Regions from separate parts of the Rhizobium sp. 01N447_2 genome, predicted to be linked through region 1. Evidence: predicted binding sites of a transcription regulator. Region 1 holds the regulator's gene; the other holds the start of a gene.

The links. Region 1 encodes PhoB, which activates phosphate uptake and scavenging genes when phosphate is short. Its sites were predicted from a motif close to TGTCATNNANCTGTCAT; they were not measured.
Region 2: a site for PhoB is predicted at 5,688-5,704, ahead of AC1ECN_RS00400 (esterase-like activity of phytase family protein). Genes of this name have one in related genera too.

Annotation. Positions count from the first base shown of each region.
Region 1 is NZ_JBFTQY010000019.1:64,640-73,945, forward strand. It holds gene pstA (phosphate ABC transporter permease PstA) at 1-1,033, shown strand, start outside; gene pstB (phosphate ABC transporter ATP-binding protein PstB) at 1,049-1,864, shown strand; gene phoU (phosphate signaling complex protein PhoU) at 1,909-2,622, shown strand; gene phoB (phosphate regulon transcriptional regulator PhoB) at 2,755-3,438, shown strand; gene AC1ECN_RS16280 (GcrA family cell cycle regulator) at 4,021-4,554, opposite strand; gene AC1ECN_RS16285 (aspartate aminotransferase family protein) at 4,975-6,174, shown strand; gene argF (ornithine carbamoyltransferase) at 6,217-7,131, shown strand; gene AC1ECN_RS16295 (Hsp33 family molecular chaperone) at 7,222-8,214, shown strand; gene apaG (Co2+/Mg2+ efflux protein ApaG) at 8,515-8,907, opposite strand; gene AC1ECN_RS16305 (O-succinylhomoserine sulfhydrylase) at 9,197-9,306, opposite strand, start outside.
Region 2 is NZ_JBFTQY010000001.1:85,972-93,384, reverse strand. It holds gene gap (type I glyceraldehyde-3-phosphate dehydrogenase) at 1-672, opposite strand, end outside; gene tkt (transketolase) at 754-2,727, opposite strand; gene AC1ECN_RS00415 (DUF4164 domain-containing protein) at 3,062-3,337, shown strand; gene AC1ECN_RS00410 (cell division protein ZapA) at 3,353-3,730, shown strand; RNA gene ssrS (6S RNA) at 3,800-3,958, shown strand; gene AC1ECN_RS00400 (esterase-like activity of phytase family protein) at 4,040-5,527, opposite strand; gene AC1ECN_RS00395 (NAD-dependent epimerase/dehydratase family protein) at 5,773-6,756, opposite strand; gene AC1ECN_RS00390 (helix-turn-helix domain-containing protein) at 6,854-7,390, opposite strand.

The DNA.
Region 1 (9,306 bases):
CTATCCGGTTCTCCTGCGTGACGCGATCGTCAAGCAGCTGAACATCAATGCCTCGAGCCGTCCCGACGTGCGCGATGCATCCGCCATGCTGTCGAAGAGCGCGCCGATCCAGCTGCGCGATATGGTGATCGCCGATCCGTCGCTCATCGGCAAGACGGTCAACGTCACGGTGCTCGCCGACGCCAATGTCGACAGCGCCAGCAAGGGCCAGATTGACCTCTCGGTCGATGAGAAGAACCGCAAGGTCAACGACAAGCAGGTTGCCTGGATGAACGAGCTGAAGGCGAGCGGCGCTCTCCACAAGCAGTTCAACACCGGCCTCTTCGTCAACGGCAATTCCAGCCGTCCGGAGGCCGCAGGCCTGGGCGTCGCCCTGATCGGCTCGCTCTATCTGATGCTGATCGTCCTCGTGCTTGCTCTGCCGATCGGCGTCGCCGCCTCGATCTATCTCGAGGAGTTTGCGCCGAAGAACAAGCTGACGGATCTGATCGAGGTCAACATCAACAACCTCGCCGCGGTTCCTTCCATCGTCTACGGCCTGCTCGGTCTTTCCGTCTTCATCAACTTCATCGGCCTGCCGCGCTCGGCTTCGCTGGTCGGTGGTCTGGTGCTGACGCTGATGACCCTGCCGACGATCATCATCGCCACGCGTGCGGCTCTGCGCGCCGTGCCGCCGTCGATCCGCGCCGCAGCGCTCGGCCTCGGCGCTTCGAAGATGCAGATGGTGTTCCACCATGTTCTGCCGCTTGCCATGCCCGGCATCCTCACCGGCACGATCATCGGGCTGGCGCACGCGCTCGGCGAAACCGCGCCGCTGCTCCTCATCGGCATGGTCGCCTTCGTCGCCAACGCGCCGACGACACCGCTCGATCCCTCGACGGCTCTGCCCGTACAGGTCTATATGTGGGCCAACGAGGCCGAACGTGCCTTCGTTGAGCGTACTTCGGGTGCCATCATCGTCCTGCTCCTGTTCCTGATCGTCATGAACATGGGCGCCATCCTCTTGCGTCGTCGCTTCGAGCGCCGCTGGTAAACGGAGTTAAACATCATGAATATGTTGACGGAAGCTGCAGTTGAAAAGGCGCTGGATCGCAAGATGAGCAACGTCCCTTATAAGATGATCGGAAAGGAAGTCTCGGTTTACTACGGCGAGAAGCGCGCGCTTTTCGATGTGAACCTGAACGTCCGCGAAAACACGGTAACCGCCCTGATCGGCCCGTCCGGCTGCGGGAAGTCGACCTTCCTGCGGTGCCTCAACCGCATGAACGACACGATCGACGGCTGCCGCGTCACCGGCAAGATCACGCTTGATACCGACGATATCTATGATCCCGATATCGACGTCGTCGAGCTTCGCGCCCGGGTCGGCATGGTCTTCCAGAAGCCCAACCCGTTCCCGAAGACGATCTATGAAAACGTCTCCTACGGCCCGCGCATCCATGGCCTTGCCAAGTCGAAGGCCGACCTCGACCAGATCGTCGAGACCAGCCTGCAGCGCGCCGGCCTCTGGAACGAGGTCAAGGACCGCGTGCACGAGTCCGGCACCGGCCTGTCGGGCGGTCAGCAGCAGCGCCTCTGCATTGCGCGTGCCGTCGCCGTCAGCCCTGAAGTGATCCTGATGGACGAGCCCTGCTCGGCGCTCGACCCGATCGCCACCGCCAAGGTCGAGGAGTTGATCCACGAGCTGCGCGAGAACTACACGATCGTCATCGTCACCCACTCCATGCAGCAGGCCGCGCGCGTCTCGCAGCGCACCGCCATGTTCCACCTCGGCAATCTCGTCGAGGAGAACGACACCGACAAGATGTTCACCAATCCCGACGATCCGCGCACCCAGGACTACATCATGGGTCGCTTCGGCTGATTTTGGCGTCACCAAGCCTTTCCGTTATTCGAGGATAAAGCCCCATGGCATCGACACATATTTATTCTGCCTATGATGATGATCTGAAGTTCCTGTCCAGGCGGATTTCCGAAATGGGCGGCCTGGCCGAGCAGATGGTCGCCGAAGCCGTGCGGGCGCTGGTCAACGGCGATACCGCGCTGGCGCAGAAGGTCATCTCCGACGATGTGATCCTCGATCACGCCGAACGCGAAATCGGCGACAAGGCGATCGTCACCATCGCCCGCCGCCAGCCGATGGCCGCGGACCTGCGCGAAATCATGGGTTCGATCCGCATCGCCGCCGATCTCGAACGCGTCGGCGACCTTGGCAAGAACACCGCCAAGCGCGTCATCGCCGTCCAAAGCACCGGCGTTCCCCGCAAGCTCGCCCGCGGCCTCGAGCATCTGTCCGAGCTGGCGCTCGTCCAGCTCAAGGAAGTGCTCGATGTCTACACCAATCGTTCCGCCGACAAGGCGAATGCGATCCGCGAACGCGACAACGAGATCGACGCGATGTACACCTCGCTGTTCCGCGAGCTCCTGACCTACATGATGGAAGATCCGCGCAACATCACCAGCTGCACGCATCTTCTCTTCTGCGCCAAGAACATCGAGCGCATCGGCGACCACGCCACCAACATCGCCGAGACGATCTTTTACATGACGACAGGCGCGCAGCCGGAAGGCGACCGTCCGAAGGACGACAGCGCCAACACCGTCGGCGCGGTCACCGAATAACCGCCCACACCCGCCGCTTGCGTGCGCGCCCATCCGGGCGCGCAAGAGGTCGCAGCCAATTCTGATTTTGCGCAGGATGCATTGCTTAAATCACCCCCGGTTTAAGGATCATGCGCGAGGAGACCGACACGCATGATCCCGAGAGTTGCAGTTGTTGAAGACGAGGAAGCCCTCAGCGTGCTTCTTCGCTACAATCTCGAAGCGGAAGGCTTCGAGGTCGATACCATCCTTCGTGGCGACGAAGCCGAAATGCGACTTCAGGAGCGCACGCCCGATCTTCTCATCCTCGATTGGATGCTGCCTGGCGTCTCCGGCATCGAGCTCTGCCGGCGCCTGCGCATGCGGCCGGAAACCGAGCGCCTGCCGATCATCATGCTGACGGCGCGCGGCGAGGAGAGCGAGCGTGTCCGCGGATTGTCGACGGGCGCCGACGATTATGTCGTCAAGCCCTTCTCGACCCCCGAGCTCGTTGCCCGCGTCAAGGCGATGCTGCGCCGCGCCCGTCCCGAGGTGCTGTCGACGGTGCTGAAATGCGGTGACATCGAGCTCGACCGCGAGACCCATCGCGTCCATCGCAAGACCCGCGAAGTCCGCCTCGGCCCCACCGAATTCCGCCTGCTGGAATTCCTGATGTCGTCGCCAGGCCGGGTCTTCTCCCGCTCACAGCTTCTCGACGGCGTCTGGGGCCACGACATCTATGTCGACGAGCGCACCGTCGACGTCCATGTCGGCCGCCTGCGCAAGGCGCTGAATTTTTCCAACATGCAGGACGTCATCCGCACCGTCCGCGGCGCCGGTTATTCGATGGAAGCCTGAGGGCTTCCGTTCTGGTTGCTGACAAAGTCGCTCGTGCTAACGTCCTAACCTACCGGGGTCGAGCCACTCGTCTCGACCCGTCCTCCGGACCCCGTAGACGGGGCGAGGGGACGTGCTCTGCGAAAGGTTGGTGGGGACAGAGAGGGTTGCGGCACAATCTCTTCTCCCCTCGGGGAGAAGGTGCCGGCAGGCGGATGAGGGGGCCACACGGCACACTCTTTCCGTGATAACCTATCCCACATGCCGAACGGCTGCGCCCTGAACACGATCGAAACGACGCCAACGCGGTCGAAACCCGCATGGTGTTGTAAGAAAGACCGGCTTCCCTGGCCCCCCTCATCCGCCCTACGGGCACCTTCTCCCCGAGGGGAGAAGAGGGAATCGAGATGTTGCGGCATGTCACTTCGCCCCTTGAGAACCGAAGGAAAGGTCGAGACCCATGGCTCGACCCTGGTTGGTGGCGGCAGCCGGATGAGGGCAAGTCGGCGTTCTCAACGAACTGAACACCCAAGCGCTCCCATCCGCGCATAAAAAAACGGGCCACTCGGCCCGTTTTCTGCATTCTAACGATGGTCAGCCCGCTCAGCTGGCCCGCGCTGCCGCCCGGCGGCGTTCGTTCACCGGCTGGTAGGCAAGCTTCTGGTGATAGCTGCAATAGGGCGAATTGTCGGGGGATTCGCAGCCGCAGAAATGGAAGTCGTCCTTCAGCGGATCGCCGACCGGCCACTTGCAGGTGCGTTCGGTCAGTTCCGTCAGGCCGAGGCGGCGGGAAATCGGCACCACCACATTGCCTCTCGGCACGTATTCCATTTCCTCGATCGTTTCGATCTCGATCTCTTCCTTCAGCATCGTCGCGCCCTGCTGGCGGGTGACGGTGCGGGTGGTGATCCGAGAGGCGAAGTTCGGCGCGCGCGGCGCCGATGTATTGCGCTTCGGCGTTCGCGCCGCGGTGTTGGTGCCGCCGGCCTTGGCGCGGCCGGGAAGGCACAGCCGGTGCACTTTACCGATGACCGCGTTTCGGCTGACACCGCCAAGTTGTGCCGCGATCTGGCTCGCGCTCAGTCCTTCGGCCCAARGCTTCTTGAGTTTCTCGACCCGCTCGTCTGTCCAGTTCATGCCCTGTCTCCACCTTTTGCGTTGGTGATGGCAGAATCCCTCACCGTTGTCCCGGGAGCTCCGAAACAAGAAACGCTTGATCAATTTTGGTGACTAGTTCCGCCGCATGCAGTCTAGTAATTGATCTTTAACCTAGTGTGAGCCTGACTCCGTGACAAGAGTCGCATGAATCCGGATGAATCGAATTCGTAGTTTTCCCCAACTTGCTGTCCCTGCGTGGCATTTCTGCAATAATGCCTGTTGAAGACTGAAAATGCCGCTGTACACCTGTGCTGCATACGCTAAGGGCGCCGTTTTGTTGACATTGCAGCGCGAAAAGGAAATAGTGCCACTCGCCGCCGCAAGGCGGCATTTTTGATTTTTCGGGCCTGGTTTCCTTAGCCGGAGTCATTGCCCGGCAACTTTGATGGAGATCGCGCCATGGCTGAAGCCGCGCCGCTTTATGACACCTATTCTCGTGCCCCGCTGCGGTTCGAGCGAGGCGAGGGCGTATGGCTGATCACCGAAACTGGCGAGCGATATCTCGATTTCGGCGCCGGCGTCGCCGTCACGTCCGTCGGCCACAGCAATCCGCATGTGGTCGGCGCACTGAAGGAGCAGGCCGACAAGGTCTGGCACCTGTCGAACATCTACGAGATCCCCGGACAGGAGCGTCTGGCAAAACGCCTGACGGACGCCACCTTCGCCGACAAGGTGTTCTTCACCAACTCAGGCGCCGAGGCGCTCGAATGCGCGATCAAGACGGCGCGCCGCTATCAGTTTTCCAAGGGCCATCCCGAGCGCTTCCATATCATCACCTTCGAAGGCGCCTTCCACGGACGGACGCTGGCAACGATTGCCGCCGGCGGTCAGGAGAAATATCTCGAAGGCTTCGGCCCCAAGGCGCCGGGTTTCGATCAGGTGCCTTTCGGCGATATCGAAGCGGTCCGCGCCGCGATCACCGATGCCACGGCCGGCATCCTCATCGAGCCGGTGCAGGGCGAGGGCGGTGTCCGTCCTGCCACCACCGAATTCATGAAGGCGCTTCGCCAGCTCTGCGACGATAACGACCTGCTGTTGATCCTCGACGAGGTCCAGACGGGCGTCGGCCGCACCGGCAAGCTCTTCGCCCATGAATGGTCGGGCATCACCCCCGATATCATGGCTGTCGCCAAGGGCATCGGCGGCGGGTTCCCGCTCGGCGCCTGCCTTGCCACGTCAGAGGCCGCCTCCGGCATGAAGGCCGGCACGCATGGCTCGACCTATGGCGGCAATCCGCTTGCCATGGCCGTCGGCAGCGCCGTGCTCGACATCATCCTTGCCGATGGCTTCCTCCAGCATGTGCGCGACGTTGCACTGGTCTTCCGCCAGGGCCTCGCCTCGCTGAAGGATCGTTATCCCGATGTGATCGAGGACGTGCGCGGCGAAGGGCTTTTGCTCGGCATCAAGGCTGCCGTTCCCTCAGCCGAACTGCTGCAGGCGATCCGCGCCGCCCATCTGCTCGGCGTGCCTGCCGGCGACAATGTCATCCGCCTTCTTCCGCCGCTCGTGGTCACCGCCGAGGAAGCCCGCGAGGGCCTTGCCCGCGTCGAGCGCGCCGCCGAGAGCATTCGCGCCTCCAAGGTCAAGAAGACGGCTTGAAGAGTTTGCCGCCTTCGGGCGCAGCACAGGTAAGAAGACGATATGACACCTAAACATTTCCTCGATCTCTCGGCGGTCACATCAGCCGATCTCAGAACCATCATGAACGATGCGCTTTCCCGCAAGCAGGCCTTCAAGGCAGGCCAGGGCGACAAGCCGCTCGCCGGCAAGATGCTGGCGATGATCTTCGAGAAGCCCTCGACGCGCACCCGTGTCTCCTTCGACGTCGGCATGCGCCAGCTCGGCGGCGAAACGCTGTTCCTCTCCGGCACCGAGATGCAGCTCGGCCGCGCCGAGACGATCGGCGACACCGCCAAGGTGCTGTCGCGTTATGTCGATGCGATCATGATCCGCACCACCGAGCATTCGCGGCTGGTCGAGCTTGCCGAGCATGCGACCGTGCCTGTCATCAATGCGCTGACGGATGACACCCATCCCTGCCAGATCATGGCCGATATCATGACCTTCGAAGAGCACCGCGGCCCGATCAAGGGCAAGACCATCGCCTGGACCGGCGACGGCAACAATGTGCTGCATTCGCTGGTCGAGGGTGCCGCGCGTTTCGGCTACCGCATGAACATGGCCGTGCCCCTTGGCTCCGAGCCCAAGGATCACTATCTGAACTGGGCCCGCAATGAGGGCGCCGAAATCATGCTCTGCCATGATGCCGACCGTGCGGTCGCCGGCGTCGATTGCGTGGTGACCGATACCTGGGTCTCCATGAATCAGGAACATCGGGCCCGGGGTCACAATGTCTTCCAGCCTTATCAGGTCAACGCGGCCTTGATGGCGAAAGCCGGCAATGATGCATTGTTCATGCATTGCCTGCCCGCCCATCGCGGTGAGGAAGTGACGGACGAAGTGATCGACGGTCCGCAATCCGTGGTCTTCGATGAAGCGGAAAACCGTCTTCATGCGCAGAAGTCGATTCTTGCTTGGTGCCTGGGCGCGATCTGAACCATAATCGGACGTCGCGAGTCACAACTCGCGACCGCGTGAGCGAAGGGAACGCTGGCCCATCGCTCTGAAAACTAGGAGTGAAAAAGCATGGCAGAAGCTGCAGCCGCCCTCGGCCAGTTTGATTTCGCCGGCGATGACCATGTCGTCCCCTTCCAGGTGGAGGGGCTGGATGTGCGTGGCCGCGCCGTCCAGCTCGGCCCGATGCTCGATGCGATCCTCGAGCGCCATCATTATCCCGCGCCCGTTGCCCGGCTGCTTGCCGAAGTCGTCGTGCTGACGGTGCTGCTCGGCACCTCGCTGAAGTTCGACGGCAAGTTCACGGTGCAGACCAAGGGCGATGGCCCGGTCGATCTTCTCGTCGCCGATTTCTCGACGCCGGAAAATGTCCGCGCCTATGCCCGTTTCGATCAGGCGCTGCTCAACAAGGCGATCGAGTCAGGCGAGACCGAGCCGGAGCAACTGCTCGGCAAGGGCGTGCTCGCCTTCACCATCGACCAGGGCAAGTTCAGCCAGCCTTACCAGGGCATCGTTCCGCTCGACGGCACCACGCTGGAAGAAATTGCCGGCGTCTATTTCCGCCAGTCGGAACAGATCCCGACGCGCGTCCGCCTTGCCGCGGCCGAACTCTTCGACCGTGACGATGCGGGCAAGCCACGCCATCGCTGGCGGGCAGGCGGCCTCGTCGCCCAGTTCCTGCCGGAAGCGCCGGAGCGCATGCGCCAGCCGGATCTCCACGGCGGCGACGGCGACACCGGCAGCCGCCCGCATGGCGAGGACGACGCCTGGCTCGAAGCGCGTTCGCTGGTTGAGACCATCGACGCCGATGAACTGACCGATCCGCTGGTCGGCACCGAGCGGCTGCTGTTCCGCCTGTTCCACGAGCGCGGCGTGCGCGTTTACGAACCGCGTGCCGTCTTCGATCGCTGCAGCTGCTCGCGCGACAAGATCAAGGGCGTGCTCAAGGGCTTTTCGGCCGAGGAGATCGAGGCCAGCCAGGAAAACGGCGAAATCGCCGTCACCTGCGAATTCTGCTCGACCACCTACCGCTTCGAGCCGGCCGAGCTTCAGCCGGCTGAATAGTTGACACCACCGCTGTCCGGTTCGCGCCGATGGCTGCCCCTCACCCTAACCTTGCGGGGGTCGAGCCACTGGTCTCGACCCGTCCTGCGGACCCCCGTAAAACGGGGCGAGGGGACGTGCGCTACGAAAGGTTGGTGGGGAACGGAGAGGTCGCGACACGTCCCCTTCGCCCCGCAAAAGCGGGGAGAAGGTGCCGGCAGGCGGATGAGGGGCAGGCCTCGGCAATCCCCCAGGAGCCGGGCGTTGAGGACGTCTCAGGACCGTGGCGCCGACGGAATATGACGTCTCAATTGATGCGCCTCAATTAAGCACGCGCAGCAGCCCAGGCGAATCCAGCGAGAAGGCGGGGATGTCGACATCGAACATCTCGCCTTCGTCCGTTTCCATCTGGTAATGACCGAACATCAGTCCTGAGGGCGTGTCGAGCGGGCAGCCGGAGGAATATTCGTAGGTGTCGCCGGGGCTGAGCCGCGGCTGTTCGCCGACGACGCCGGGACCGGTGACCTCGTCAACCTGGCCGTTCTGGTCGGTGATGTTCCAGTAACGATTGACCAGCCGAACGGCTATGCCGGAATTGTTGCTGATGACAATCCGGTAACCCCAGACATAGCGGTCGTCGTCCGGATCGGATTGCTCCTCCAGATAGAACGGCTCGACGACAACTTCGATCTCTCTTGTGAGGGCGCGATACATGCCTTGCACCTTAGTCAAGATATCTTACCCGTATCTTATAAGAGGCCCTGTCCGTCAAGAAACGGAACAATTATCATCGCTGAAATGTCTATGATCCGAAGGGTTTTCGAACGTTAAGCCTAATTGTCAGTGTTAATTCCGTTTCGGAACGCCGCGGCGGGCAAACTTGTTCCCCCCGGTCTCACCCAGTGAGGTCCGGCACGGTCTCACCTTGGTGAGATCCGGCCTCACCTTGTGAGGTCCGGCACGGCCGAACCCCAAATGAGGTCCGGCCGCCTTTATCCCTAGATCAGGCCGAGACCTTGGCAAGCGCCTTCGCGAAATCCTCGATCAGGTCGTCGGTATCCTCGATGCCGGCCGAAAGGCGGACCGTACCCGGAGAAATGCCGAGTTCGGCGC
Region 2 (7,413 bases), on a different contig from region 1:
ATGCGGCAGAACGAGGCCGACTGCCTTGGCTGCACCCGTCGAGGTCGGGATCATCGAGAGGGCGGCCGCGCGGGCGCGATACAGGTCCTTGTGCATCGTGTCGAGCGTCGGCTGGTCGCCGGTATAGGAGTGGATGGTCGTCATGAAGCCGTGGTCGATGCCGACGGCGTCGTCGAGAACCTTCACGACTGGCACCAGGCAGTTGGTGGTGCAGGACGCGTTGGAGATGACCAAGTGCTCCTTGGTGAGCTGGTCATGGTTGACGCCGAAGACGACCGTCAGGTCGGCACCATCGGCCGGTGCCGAGACGATGACGCGCTTGGCGCCGGCGGTCAGGTGAGCGGCAGCCTTGTCGCGGGCGGTGAAGATGCCGGTGCATTCCATCGCGATGTCGACACCGAGTTCGCGGTGCGGAAGCGTTGCCGGATCCTTGATCGCCGTGACCTTGATCGGCTTGCCGTTGCCGACGATGATCGTGTCACCCTCGACCTTCACCGTTGCCGGGAAGCGGCCGTGGATCGAGTCGTAGCGCAGCAGGTGGGCGTTGGTTTCAACCGGGCCGAGATCGTTGATGGCGACGACTTCGATGTCGGTGCGGCCGGATTCGACGATGGCGCGAAGGACGTTGCGGCCGATGCGGCCGAAACCGTTGATGGCAACCTTGACTGTCATGTTCATTCACTCCCGATAGAGTAGGGCCCGATAGCGAGGGCCTGGAATTGAGGAGATGGAGAGCGCCTCAAGGCGCCCTCATTAAAGCTTTGCTTCCGCGGCCGCAACGACGGCGTCGGCGGTGATGCCGAAATGCTTGTAAACTTCCTTGACCGGGCCGGAAGCGCCGAAGCTCTTCATGCCGATGAAGGTGCCTTCCGGTCCGATGAACGCATCCCAGCCTTCGCGAACGGCGGCTTCGACGGCGATCTTGACCGGCGAGTTGCCGAGGATTTCCTTGCGATAGGCTTCCGGCTGCTCGAAGAACAGTTCCGTGCAGGGAACCGATACGACGCGGACGGTGACGCCCTTGGCTTCGAGTGCCGTACGGGCTGCAACGGCGATTTCGACTTCGGAGCCGGAGGCGAAGATCGTCACCTTGGCGTCGGCATTGCCGGCGAGCACATAGGCGCCCTGTTCGCAAAGGTTCTTTTCGGTGTATTCGGTGCGCGCTGCGAGCAGGTTCTGACGCGTCAGAGCAAGGCCCGAAGGACGGTTGTGCGTCTTGATGGCGATCTGCCAGCATTCCGCCGTTTCCGTAGCGTCGGCCGGACGGAAGACCATCAGGTTCGGGATGGCGCGCAGACCGGCGAGCTGTTCGACGGGCTGGTGCGTCGGGCCGTCTTCGCCGACGCCGATCGAGTCATGCGTCAGGACGTGAATGACGCGGATGCCCATCAGCGAAGCGAGGCGGATCGGCGGACGGCAATAATCCGAGAAGATCAGGAAGCCGCCGCTGTAGGGGATGAGGCCGCCATGCAGCGCAATGCCGTTCATGGCAGACGCCATGCCATGCTCGCGGATGCCCCAATGCATATAACGACCGGCGAAATCCGTCGGGGTGATCGAATGCATCTGGCTGGTCTTGGTGTTGTTCGACGGCGTCAGGTCGGCGGAGCCGCCGAGCGTTTCCGGCAGGAAGCCGTTGATGACCTCAAGCGCGTCTTCCGAAGCCTTGCGGGTCGCAACCGTCGGCTTGGTCTCGGCGAGCTTCTTCTTAAATGTGCTGATCGCGGCGTCGAAACCTTCCGGCAGCTCGCCTGCCATGCGGCGGGTGAACTCGGCTTTGGCCGGAGCCTTGGCGAGGCCGTCTTCCCAGGATTTGACGAGGTCAACGGAGCGCGCGCCGGCTGCACGCCAGCTGTCGAGAACGTCCGAGGGGATGACGAAGGCTTCGGCTTCCCAGTTCAGTGCCTTGCGGGTGGCTGCGATTTCTTCGGCGCCGAGCGGGTTGCCGTGGACCTTGTGGGTGCCCTGCTTGTTCGGGGCGCCGAAGCCGATGATCGTCTTGCAGGCGATGAAGGTCGGCCGGTCGGACTTCTGGGCAGCTTCGATCGCGTCGGCGATAGCGGCCTGATCGTGACCGTCGATCTCGATCGTGTTCCAGTGAACCGCCTTGAAGCGGGCGACCTGGTCGGTGGAATCCGACAGCGACACGGCGCCGTCGATGGTGATCGAGTTATTGTCCCAGAACAGGACGAGCTTGTTGAGCTTCAGGTGGCCGGCGAGCGCGATGGCTTCGTGGCTGATGCCCTCCATCAGGCAGCCGTCGCCGCAGATCGCATAGGTGTAGTGATCCTGGAGATCGGAGCCGAACTCCTCGCGCAGCTTGCGTTCGGCAATCGCCATGCCGACGGAATTGGCAATGCCCTGGCCGAGCGGACCGGTCGTCGTTTCGATGCCTGTGGCATGACCGTATTCCGGATGGCCGGCAGTCTTCGAGCCGAGCTGGCGGAACTGCTTCAGATCTTCGATCGTCATGTCCGGATAGCCGGTCAGATACAGCACCGAATAGAGCAGCATTGAACCATGGCCGGCTGACAGCACGAAGCGATCGCGGTTCGGCCAGTGCGGCTTCTTCGGATCGAACTTCAGATATTTGGTGAACAGGACCGTTGCCACGTCGGCCATGCCCATCGGCATGCCCGGGTGGCCCGAGTTCGCCTTTTCAACGGCGTCCATGGCGAGAAAACGGATCGCATTCGCCATCCGGTCGTGTTGTTCGGGAGAGGTCATGGCTTTTCCGCAAGTTCCGGGTGTCGGGGGGATGGCCTCGAGCCTCCAAGACCATCGAGTGAAAGCGGCAGAGACATAGCAGTTGGGACGGGCAAGTCAATAAATGGCAGGCCAAATCCGGGCACGCAGCGGCGATTTTTGACATTTGATCGCGCGATTGTACAAATGACGAATCTGATGTGGCGAGCCTATGTAAAACGCTCATCCACAGGATAGGCCGGTGGGCAAGTGACAGGATTTATTGACGGGCCGTCGGCGAGCTGCATATCCTTTTGAAATCGCAGGATCGGCGCGGCGTGCCGATTCGCGGATCCTGCGCGGGAATCGGAAAGACATGATGCCCACAGGCAAAACCATGGAAGCAGCGCTCAACGAATTGAGACAGGCGATATCGAGCCTCGAAAACGCCGTCGACATGCGCGTCGAGCGGCAGCGCGAGCAGGGCGAGATCGAGGGCGAGGTGCGGCGTGTGCACGCCGACCGTTCCCGGCTGGCGCAGGAGCTCGACCAGGCCGAATTCCGCGCCAACCGGCTGGAAGAGGTCAATCGCGAGGTATCGCGGCGGCTGGTGACGGCCATGGAAACGATCCGCGCGGTTCTGGATCGCTGATAGAAAGAGTTTGGCATGGCGCAGGTGACGGTAACGATCGACGGCAAGGCCTATCGCATGGCCTGCGAGGAGGGGCAGGAGGATCACCTGACCGATCTCGCCACCCGCTTCGACCGCTATGTCGGCCATCTCAAGGATCAGTTCGGGGAAATCGGCGATCTCAGGATCACCGTCATGGCCGGCATCATGATCACGGACGAGATTGCCGAGCTGACGCGCCGCGTCGCCGGGTTGGAGTCCGAGCTCGAGACGCTGCGCGGCAATCGCGATACGGTGCTTGCAGCCACCGCCCGGACCGAGGAAAATCTTGCGGCAGCGCTCAGTGAAGTGTCGAGCCGCATCCGCGGCATCACCGACAAGCTGAACGGCCGGTCCGCCCCCGAACTCAATTGATCTCAATTAAATAGGGGCGGCCTTCCGTCGCCACTGGCGCGCCAGCACAAACGACCTTATATATCGCCATGCGGTCTGCGCCTCTCGACAGGAACCACAATCCCTGGGGCCATACTCGATCCAAAGGGAGCTGTCCCTGGCCAGGCCCGTGGGCCTGGACACACGGCGCCCACCTACGTTTGTAGGCACCCAGGATCGTAAACATCCATCGGTGGTCGTGGATCGCACCGTTTCCTTCCATTTTCAGCGAAGACGCCGGATATGGCGGGCGAACGCGGGTTGCCCGTTCGCCCTTCTTCAGCGCGTCCGTTACTTCTTCAGACCTGGAAGGGTGACCTGGAAGACCTGGAACATGGTGTCGACGTCGGCACCGCCGTCCGCCTTGTAGGCGGCACCCACCTGGAAACCATCCTGCGTCAAGAAGTCGTTGTCATTGGCGACGAACAGGAAGTAGTCGTCCGGCAGGTTCGGGTCGAGAACGCTCGCCAGACCCATGGCTTCCCACTTTTCCGACAGATTGTTCTTGTCGTTCGGCGCGCCGTTGTGCAGGCCGAAGCGGGTGAGATCGGTCTTGTCGTTGAGGTCGATGAAGGGTGTCAGCGTCGCCGGCGTCAGCGAGGGATCGATGACGCCCTTCGGCGCGATCGGCTTGCCGTCATCGAAATCGCTGCCGGCGATGTCGGTCGCGGCGGAAATGTCGACGATGTCGACCTTGCGGTAGAGCGAGGTGTCGCCCTTCAGGCCCTGGCCGTTGCCGCTGTCGCGGGCGAGCATCAGGAAGGTCTTGTCGGACAGGGCGACGATTTCGCTCTCGGCGGCGATCGTCGTCTTGTCCTTGGCGTCCTTGAAGTCCGGCAGCGGCACGACATATTCGTGCACCAGTTTCAAGTGATCGGGATCGGCGGCGTCATAGATCATGGCGCGGGTATTCTGGCGGGTCGAGCCGGAATCGCCGCCGTCCTGGCGGGCGACCGACTGCAGCACAGCGATGATGAACTTGCCATCAGGCGTCATCGCCATGCCTTCGAGACCCTGGTTGTTCTGGCGGCCGGTCTCCGGATCTTTCGGGTCCGGAGCGGAGGCGCCGGAGCCGGGATTGTTGGAGGCAAAGCTCAACGCGCCCTTGCGCATCGGCAAAAGCGCCTTCGGCGGCTGGGTGGCGGAGAGCAGGTGTCCGTCAGCGGCGAAGTGATAGATATAAGGCCCGTATTCGTCGCTGACGAACATGCTGCCGTCGGCCATGCGGATGATGGCTTCATTGTCGAGCGCGATCTTGCCGTTCGTCGCCTGCGGCAGCGCGGGAAAACTACCGGCAGCGGGGCGGACGCCGGATTCCGGGTCGAGACCGGTCATGTCGCCGCCCCTGTCGTCGACGAAGAGTGTGGAATCGACGAGCTTTGCGTCGACGCCCGACTGTTCCTTGCCGACCTCGGGTGCCGCACCCGGAGCGGTCGGCGTCAGGCCGATCGAGATGGTGTTCAGACGTGGCCGGTAATCAACGGTGCCGACGGCGTTGTAACCGCGGTCGGGCAACAGGTAGAGCGTGCCCTTGTAGCCGGCGCCGTCGCGGCTCCAGGCGGCGGGATCGATCGCCATGCCCGAGCCGGAACCGAAGGTCTCGCCGAATTTGTCACGCTGGTTGGCCGGAATGCGGCCGATGCCCACCAAGCCCTTGTTGACGAAGGTGAGGCCGCCGACGGTGGCGGAATTCTCGGCCATTGCGACGACTGGCGCGGCGGCGGATGCCGCGAGAACCGCGGCGAACAGCCGCGATGCGTATGGTCTGACATTCTTCATGGAAATACCCTCTCGGTCAAAAGCGCTCTCGAAACGGCTTCCGCCCGCAGGCTGGACACCGCTTCAAATGACACCCCGGCCTGGATTCGATTTCCCGATGGCACAACACGCCCTGGATTTCGTCGCCACATATCCCCGGCAGACGGTCTATGACGGGATCGTGATATCTGGATGACACTTCTCAGCGAAAGCGTCATGCTGGAGAGGAAGTCGGGCTTTCGCGTGTCCGCATTCCAGCTGCTGCTCTATCCGACCGGGTAAGGCCCTTCGGCGAAGACCTCATCGTGGTAGCCCTTGGAGCCGACATTCAGCGCCAAAGGGCTTCGCCACTCCCTGTTGTCGCGCAGGCAATCGAGCACGAAACGGAAATCATATCGCGGCTGCCAGCCGAGTTCCCGCCTTGCGCGTTCGTTGACATAGACACGGTCGAGCGAAGGAAACATCTTCCAGCCGCGTGATGCGTAAAGGGCGCCTGCACCCGGGAACAGTCGTTCGACGACGTGAGGCGCGTCGCGCCGGATCGCGGCGAGATCACTTGCCGAAAACGGCGTCGTGGCGGAGATGATGTAGCGGCCAAAGCCGATTGCCGGCGCCTTTTCGAGCGCCAGCAGATGGGCGCTGACCACGTCGCTGATATCGACGCGGCGGTGAAGAAGCTCGTTGGCCTGGGCATTCTCTGCCGAATAGCCGTTACGAATATCAGGATTGTCGTCGTTTTCGGGAAAGAAACGCGACGTCCTGAGAATGACCACCGGCAGGCCGGACTTGCGGGCGAAGAGTTCGCACAAGCCTTCGGCGGCGAGTTTCGTTACGCCGTAGATGTTTTTCGCGACGGGAAGCACGTCCTCAGTCACCCATGCCGCCGGTTCGCCGGCAGCCGGCGTTAATGCCGCACCGAAGGTGCTGGTGGTGCTGGTGAAGACGAAGCTTGCAACGCCTGCTGCGACCGCTTCTTCGAGCAGGTTGAGGGTGCCGGCGATATTGGTGTCGAGGAAATCGTAATTGCCGTGGGTTGCCACATGCGGTTTGTGCAGCGTCGCGGCATGGATGACGTGGCTGATGCCTGACATCGCCTGCCGGACGAACGCGCGATCACTGATCGAGCCGACCATGTCGGTAAAAGCCGAGGGCTTGATATCGATGCCGCGCACCCAGCGGCTTTCCGCCCTCAAGGTCCGCATCAGCGCTTCGCCGAGATGGCCGGCACTTCCCGTCACCAGTATCGTCATCACATCGTCTCCTGACCGTTCGGCGGCGGACGCTATAAAGACTAAGGTTTTCAGACAACGCATAAATTATGCATGGGCGTGCAGGAAAGCTTGAGGCTCAGCCGATGGTCGTAACAAGGCGGCCAGTGCTGCCGTCGGAAAGCATGATCCGTTCCCAGGTCACGCGGCCGGCGGCGATCGGCAGCAGCGCATTGCCGTTCGCGCCGGTATCGAGGGTCAACGACGAGAGCCTGCCCTCATGCCAGCCGCGCTCCTCCAGCGACTGCTCGGCGGCGGCGATTTCGGCGGATACATAAGAGAATAGGGAGCGGCCGAGAAAGGCGCCGAGCGGCGCCCGCCACTCTGCCTGCCTCGGGCGGGAGGCGGAGAGCAGCCGGTGGGTGCGGTCGCAGATCAGATGCACCGGCCGGACGGAATCCTCGACCAGCCGTTTCAGCGCCGTATCGACTGCTGCATATTGCGGTGAGGCGAAAATCCGTTCCAGCTTGGCGGCCTGTTCGCCCGACAGGGCGAGCTGATCGCGCTCCCAGCGTGAGACCGTCGCCTGGTTGACGCCGAGGAGTTCGGCGAGATGTTCCTGCTTCATGCTGCGCAGCAGCCGCCTGCGGCGTATGCCGGCGCCCGATATCGTCATCTGCCTGATCCCGTGCCGTTTTG